DNA from 3 places in the Streptomyces sp. NPDC059850 genome. Region 3 is predicted to be linked to each of the others. Evidence: riboswitches for the same ligand, from Rfam matches in the RefSeq annotation. Region 3 holds a riboswitch; each other region holds the start of a gene.

Region 1 (2,261 bases), on a different contig from region 3:
TGGGCGACCACGCCCGGCTGCTGCCGCCGCCCGCCGCGCCCGGCACCGTCCTCGCGCTGGACGACGAAGGCGCCCGGCTGACCGGGCTGCCGCCCGGACTGCCCGTCGTCTCCGGCCCGTACGACCTTCCGGCGTGCGCCATCGGCAGCGGGGTGCGGGACGTGGGCGACGGGCTGCTCATCGTCGGCACCACGCTGGCCTGTCAGGTGCTCACCGACCGCGCCGTGGTGGACCCGGCCGCCGATCCGGCCGGAATGTGGCTGTGCGTCCCGGATCAGGACCGCTGGCTGCGCGCGATGCCCGCGATGGTCGGCACCGCCGCGCTGCGCTGGGTGCTCGATCTCACAGGGACGACCACGGCCGAGCTGGACACCCTGCTCGGCCAGAGCCCGCCGGGCGCGGGCGGCGTGACCGCACTGCCCTTCCTGTCCGGCGCCGGGGAACGCGCCCCCTTCGTGGAGCCCGCCGCCCAGGGCCGGTTGGACGGCCTCGGCCTCGGCACCAGCCGCGCCGACGCCGTACGGGCCGTCTGCGAGGCCGTCGCCTACGCGGCCCGCCACTGCCTGGAGGCGGCCGGGCTCTCGGGGCGGCTCGCGCTGTGCGGCGGGGGCGTGCGCTCCGCCGCGTGGACGGAGATTTTCGCGGATGTCATTGGTCACCCCGCGGCCGTCCCGGACGAGCCGGAAGTCGGCGCGCGCGGCGCGGCGGCGGTCGCCTGGCGGTCCCTCGGCGACCCCGTGGACGCCCCGCACTGGCGCTCCGCGTCCCGTACCGTCGAGCCCCGGGCGGAGCTTCGCGGCGCGTACGAGGACGGCTACGCGGGCTACCGCGACCGCCTCGCCCGTGCCCTGGACGAATGGCGGACGAGCGGCCCGGCGAGCTAGTTTTCCCTGGGATTCCGGCGGGATTCCGGCAGGCTTCCAGGGGGCTTCCGGCGCGGCCAAAGCCTGACGCGACTAGCACATCTATGCGAATCCACCCAGCTGACGACACAACATCTGGGGGCGCGTGCGCAGCGCGACACAAGATGTATGCTCGTGCTCGCTGTCGCCGCAGGGGAATCCGGTGGGAATCCGGAACTGTCCCGCAACGGTGTACGTGTGCGCTTTTGCGCACCCGTGAGTCCGATGACCTGCCGACGGCCGTCTGCATACGTCCGGGCCTCGTGGGTTGGGTCGATGGACGCTGCGCGGTGTGCCCTGAAGCGGAATCGGCATGCCCGTAAGCGGCCATCGCGCACCGCCCTCGCAGGCCCCCAGCCGAGCGAGGGAGAACACTTCAGTGACCATCGCGCCCGCCGATCCGGTTTCAGAGGCAGCGGACTCTATGGCAGCGGCCGACGCGCCCGGGACCGCCCTGCTGCGGACCCTGACCGCGCTCACCGCCGACCTGCCCGCCACCGACCCCGGCAGGGTCGCGGCCGCCGCCCTGCGCGGCCGCCACTCCGGTTCGGACGAGGCGGAGTTGCGCTCCCTGGCGACCGAGGCGGCGGCCGGGCTCATCGGCGAGGAGCCGGAGTACTCCAAGCTCGCCGCGCGGCTGCTGACCCGCGCGATCGCCGACGAGGCGGCCGGGCAGGGCGCGGAATCCTTCTCGGCCTCCGTCGCCGTGGGCCACCGCGAGGGCCTGATCGCCGACTCCACCGCCGAGTTCGTCACCACCCACGCCACCCGGCTGGACGCGCTGGTCGACCAGGCGCTGGCCGACGGCGCGGACGACCGCTTCGGCTACTTCGGGCTGCGCACCCTGCACAGCCGCTATCTGCTGCGCCACCCGATCACCCGTCAGGTGATCGAGACCCCGCAGCACTTCCTGCTGCGGGTGGCCTGCGGGCTCGCCGAGGACCCGTCCGAGCGGGCGCTGGGCGACGTCGCCGAGCTGTACCGGATGACCAGCACGCTGTCGTACCTGCCCAGCTCCCCCACGCTGTTCAACTCCGGCACCCGGCACCCGCAGATGTCGTCCTGCTATCTGCTGGACTCGCCGCTGGACGAGCTGGACTCGATCTACAACCGCTACCACCAGGTCGCGCGCCTCTCGAAGCACGCGGGCGGCATCGGTCTGTCGTACTCCCGCATCCGCGCCCGCGGTTCGCTGATCCGCGGCACCAACGGGCACTCCAACGGCATCGTGCCGTTCCTGCGCACGCTCGACGCCTCCGTGGCCGCCGTCAACCAGGGCGGCCGTCGCAAGGGCGCGGCCTGTGTCTATCTGGAGACCTGGCACGCGGACCTGGAGGAGTTCCTGGAGCTGCGGGACAA
Region 2 (2,261 bases), on a different contig from region 3:
GCGCGGGCGGCGCGCAGCTCGCCGGTCTGCGGGAAGGAGCCGATGGTGGTCGTCGGCAGCAGCGGCAGGCCGAGGTGGGCGCGCTGGGCCGCGCTGCGCTCCCCGTACGGCTGGGAGCGGCGGGTGTCGGCGTCCGTGACCGCGGCGGCGCGGGCCCGTACCGCCGGATCGTGGGTGATCGGCGAGTCGGCGCGGGAGGCCAGCGCGGCCCGGTTGGTGGCGAGTTCACCGGCGATGGCGTCGGTGCCCCGGGCGAGGCCCTTGGCGAGGGCGACGATCTCGGCGGTCTTCTGCTTCGCGAAGGCCAGCCAGCGCAGGATCTGCGGCTCGATGTCCCGCTCGGCCGCCGCGTCGAGCGGCACGTGGAGGAGGGAGCAGGAGGCGGCCACGTCGACCCGGTCGGCAAGACCCAGCAGGGTGCCCAGCGTCGACAGGGACTTCTCCAGGTCGTTGACCCAGATGTTGCGGCCGTTGACCACGCCCGCCACCAGGCGCTTGCCGGACAGTCCGCCGACGGCGGCCAGCGCGTCCAGGTTGGCGGCCGCCGCCTCGGTGAAGTCCAGCGCGAGCCCGTCGACCGGGGCCTTGGCCAGCACCGGCAGGGCGTCGCCGAGCCGGTCGAAGTAGGTGGCCACGAGCAGCTTCGGCCGGTCGGCGAGCGCGCCGAGGTCGCGGTACGCGCGCTCTGCGGCGTTCAGCTCGGCCGGGGTGCGGTCCTGGACGAGGGCGGGCTCGTCCAGCTGCACCCACGCGGCGCCCGCCGCGCGCAGGTCGGCCAGCACCTCCGCGTACACCGGCAGCAGCCGGTCGAGCAGGGTGAGCGGGTCGAAGTCCGCGGCCACCCCGGGGGCGGGCTTGGCGAGCAGCAGGTAGGTGACCGGGCCGACCAGGACGGGCCGGGCGGTCAGGCCCAGGGCCAGGGCCTCCTTCAGCTCCGCCACCTGCTTCGTGGAGTCGGCCGAGAACACCGTGTCCGGGCCCAGCTCGGGCACCAGGTAGTGGTAGTTGGTGTCGAACCACTTCGTCATCTCCAGCGGCGCCACGTCCTGGGTGCCGCGCGCCATGGCGAAGTAGCCGTCCAGGGCGTCGGCCTCGACGGCGGCGCGGTGCCGGGTGGGGATCGCGCCGACCATGACGGTGGTGTCGAGGACATGGTCGTAGTACGAGAAGTCGCCGGTGGGCACCTCGTGGACGCCCGCCCCGGAGAGCTGCCGCCAGTTGGTGGCGCGCAGTTCGGCGGCGGTGGCGCGGAGGGCGTCGGCGGTGACGCGGCCCTTCCAGTAGCCCTCGATCGCCTTCTTCAGTTCCCGGTTCCGGCCCTGGCGGGGGTAGCCGTACACGGTGGCCCGTGCTGCCGCGGCCGCGGTCTTGCTGGTCACGGAGATCTCCTTCGCGAGATGAATCCCTGAGATCCCGGCGACGGGACGAGAGCGCGAAGGGTGACGGAACCCGGCGGAAGACGACCCCGCGCGGCACAGCGCGGTCATCCGCCTGGTAGGTACGCCGACCCGCCCTCGAGGTCACCGAGATGCCGCGCACGAGTGGTTCGTACGCGGGCCACTGGCAGGTCTTCGGACTCGCGGGCACGTCCTCCGGGGGAGGACACCTACTGGCCGTCGCTTCCCAGGCCCGATGTCGCCGGGCCCAGTGCACATGACGGCGGTCGTTCCCGCTCACCGCTGCGGGGCAGTCCCGGATTCCCACCGGGTTCCCTCTTGCGACGCGTCCCGCCTGGCGGACGGGGCGAACCAGCTGCACCGGCCAGCCTACGGGGTGGGGCGCGGGAGGGAAGAGGGCCGTCCGCCATCCGGATGGTGAGGTGGGCCACCCTCTGGGCCACCTCGCCGACGCGGCCCGCTCCGTCAGGCGCCGAAGCGCTGGCGCGCGTCCTCGATGCGGTCGAGGTACTGGTGGGTCCAGCCGCACAGGGCGTCGACCGTGGTGCGCAGGGCCCGGCCCGGCTCGGTGAGGGTGTACTCGACCCGCGGCGGCACGGTGGGGTACACCTTCCGGTCGACCAGGCCGTTGCGCTCCAGCATGCGCAGGTTCTGGGTGAGCATCTTGTGGCTGACGCCCTCGACCTCGTTCCGCAGCTCGCTGAAGCGCAGGGTGCGCTCGCCGATCGCCTCGATGATCAGGAGTGCCCACTTGTTGGCCACGTCCGAGAAGATCTCGCGCGCCAGGGAGTCCGCGCGCCTCAGGTCCGCGTCCTCGGGCAGGCCGTTGAGCTGTTGTTTGGTCACCATCAGGGCACTCTCCTA
Region 3 (2,261 bases):
CCGCCCGTCCGGCCCGGACACGACGCCCGGCGCGGGCGGTGTGCCGGGCGCGTCGCTCGGCCGCTCATGTCCGATTCGCGCGGCTTCGACGCCCTCGTCCGCGAGTCGCGCCGCCAAGCCGTCGACGGTCACGGCGTGTTGCGCGGGCAGGTCGCGCACCCGCCACGCCCGCGTGCCGCTCGCCCGGGCCAGGAACTCCACGGCGGCCAGCGCGGCGGCGCGCGGCACATCCCGCGCCCGCACCTCCAACGCGACCCCGTCAGCCCCGGAGCCCACCCGCAGTACGGCTCCGCCGTCCCCCGTTGCGATCAATGTCACATCCGCGCTCAGCGCGGCCACATCGCCCCGGCCGTCGTCCATCGCGAACAGGAAACGGCCCGACAAGCCGGACAGTTCTTCCCACGCGCCACCGCACAGCGCGGCGTCCAACTCCCGCGTCCACGCCGTGACATCGCCGTATCCGGCGCCGTCGAGCCCGCTCAGCGGGGACGCCACGATGTTGCGCACCCGGTCGTACCGCTCGGAGGGGAGCAGTCCGGCGTCCCGCAGCCCGGCCGCCAGTTCGCCACCGCAGGTCGCCGCCAGGCCGCGGAGCTGGAGATTTCCGCGCGAGGTGAGGTCCAGCCCGCCGTCCCCCAGCTCCTCGCTCACCCGCGCCAGCGCCTGCGCCTGACGCACCGTCAGCAGGCCGCCCGGTGTCCGGACGCGCGCCAGGGACCCGTCGTCCGCGGAGTGCAGCCGCAGCGCGCCGGGGCAGGCGTCATCGCGTCCGCGCTCCCGGCGTGGGGGCGCTTCATCCGCAGGTGGGACGGTTGTCGGGGGGAGGGACATGGCGGCGAGCATACCGACGTTTCGTCGGCCCTCACCGTCCCGTGCCAGGTCAGGAACGCCTACTATGCTCTGCGGCGGGCCGTCTGGCCCGCCGGACGCTTAAGACGGCGTTTAGGGGAGGAAACCGGTGCGAATCCGGTGCGGTCCCGCCACTGTGAGCACGGCCAGCCCGCCGTGCGAGCCAGGAACTCCCGCCGTCTTCACAACCCGCCCGGGGCGCGGACCCCGAGGAAGGCGCGCTGAGCCATGATCCTTCTGCTGTCGACGTCCGACACCGACCTGCTCAGTGCCCGCGCGGCCACGGGCCCGGTGCCATACCGCCTCGCCAACCCGGCGCGGCTCGCGCTCGACGAGCTGCCCGGCCTCCTCGACGGTGCCGAACTCGTCGTCGTACGGCTCCTCGGTGGCGTCCGCGCCTGGGAGGAAGGCCTCGCAACCCTGCTCGCGGGCGACCTCCCCGTCGTCGTGCTCACCGGTGAACAGGCCCCTGACGCCCAGCTCATGGAGGCGTCCACGGTCCCCGTGGGCATCGCCGCCGAGGCGCACGCCTACCTCGCCCACGGCGGACCCGCCAACCTGGAGCAGCTGGCCCGGTTCCTCTCCGACACCGTGCTGCTCACCGGCCACGGCTTCGAGCCGCCCGCCCCCGCCCCCACCTGGGGTCCGCTGGAGCGCACCGCGCGCGAGGACGTCACCGGACCGACCATCGCCGTGCTCTACTACCGGGCCCACCACATGAGCGGCAACACCGCCTTCGTGGAAGCCCTGTGCCAGGCCGTGGAGGACGCCGGGGCGCGCCCGCTGCCGCTGTATGTCGCCTCCCTCCGGGCCCCGGAACCCGAGCTGATCGAGGCCCTCGGCGCGGCCGACGCCGTCGTCACCACCGTGCTCGCCGCGGGCGGCACCCGCCCCGCCGAGGCGTCGGCGGGCGGCGACGACGAGTCGTGGGACGCGGGCGCGCTCGCCGGGCTCGACGTCCCCGTACTCCAGGCGCTGTGCCTGACCTCGTCCCGCAGCGCGTGGGAGGAGAACGACGAGGGCCTGTCCCCGCTGGACGCCGCGACCCAGGTCGCCGTCCCGGAGTTCGACGGACGGCTCATCACCGTCCCGTTCTCCTTCAAGGAGGTCGACGAGGACGGCCTGCCCGTCTACGCTCCCGACCCCGAGCGCGCCGTGCGTGTCGCCGGAATCGCGGTACGACACGCCCGGCTCCGCCACATACCGGCGGCCGACAAGCGCCTCGCGCTCGTCCTGTCCGCCTACCCCACCAAGCACTCCCGGATCGGCAACGCGGTCGGCCTCGACACCCCCGCCAGCGCCGTCGCCCTGCTGCGCCGGCTGCGCGCCGAGGGGTACGACCTCGGCCCCGAGGAGGGCCCCGGATCGCTTCCGGGCCTGGTCTCCGGCGTCGGCGACGAGCTGATCTACGC

Evidence for each region. A riboswitch is a leader RNA that binds a small molecule or an ion and turns the genes downstream of it on or off. The one in region 3 is predicted to bind cobalamin.
Region 1: it holds a riboswitch for cobalamin, as region 3 does, so the genes downstream of both, ACFV9T_RS16000 (ribonucleoside-diphosphate reductase subunit alpha) here and cobN (cobaltochelatase subunit CobN) in region 3, are expected to answer to the same signal.
Region 2: it holds a riboswitch for cobalamin, as region 3 does, so the genes downstream of both, metE (5-methyltetrahydropteroyltriglutamate--homocysteine S-methyltransferase) here and cobN (cobaltochelatase subunit CobN) in region 3, are expected to answer to the same signal.

The regions. Positions count from the first base shown of each region.
Region 1 covers NZ_JBHWJI010000016.1:158,814-161,074, forward strand. The annotation lists gene ACFV9T_RS15995 (FGGY family carbohydrate kinase) at 1-884, shown strand, start outside; cobalamin riboswitch at 1,015-1,155, shown strand; gene ACFV9T_RS16000 (ribonucleoside-diphosphate reductase subunit alpha) at 1,282-2,261, shown strand, end outside.
Region 2 covers NZ_JBHWJI010000006.1:67,287-69,547, forward strand. The annotation lists gene metE (5-methyltetrahydropteroyltriglutamate--homocysteine S-methyltransferase) at 1-1,379, opposite strand, end outside; cobalamin riboswitch at 1,545-1,768, opposite strand; gene ACFV9T_RS06940 (winged helix-turn-helix transcriptional regulator) at 1,863-2,246, opposite strand.
Region 3 covers NZ_JBHWJI010000019.1:75,088-77,348, forward strand. The annotation lists gene cobG (precorrin-3B synthase) at 1-831, opposite strand, end outside; cobalamin riboswitch at 906-1,043, shown strand; gene cobN (cobaltochelatase subunit CobN) at 1,078-2,261, shown strand, end outside.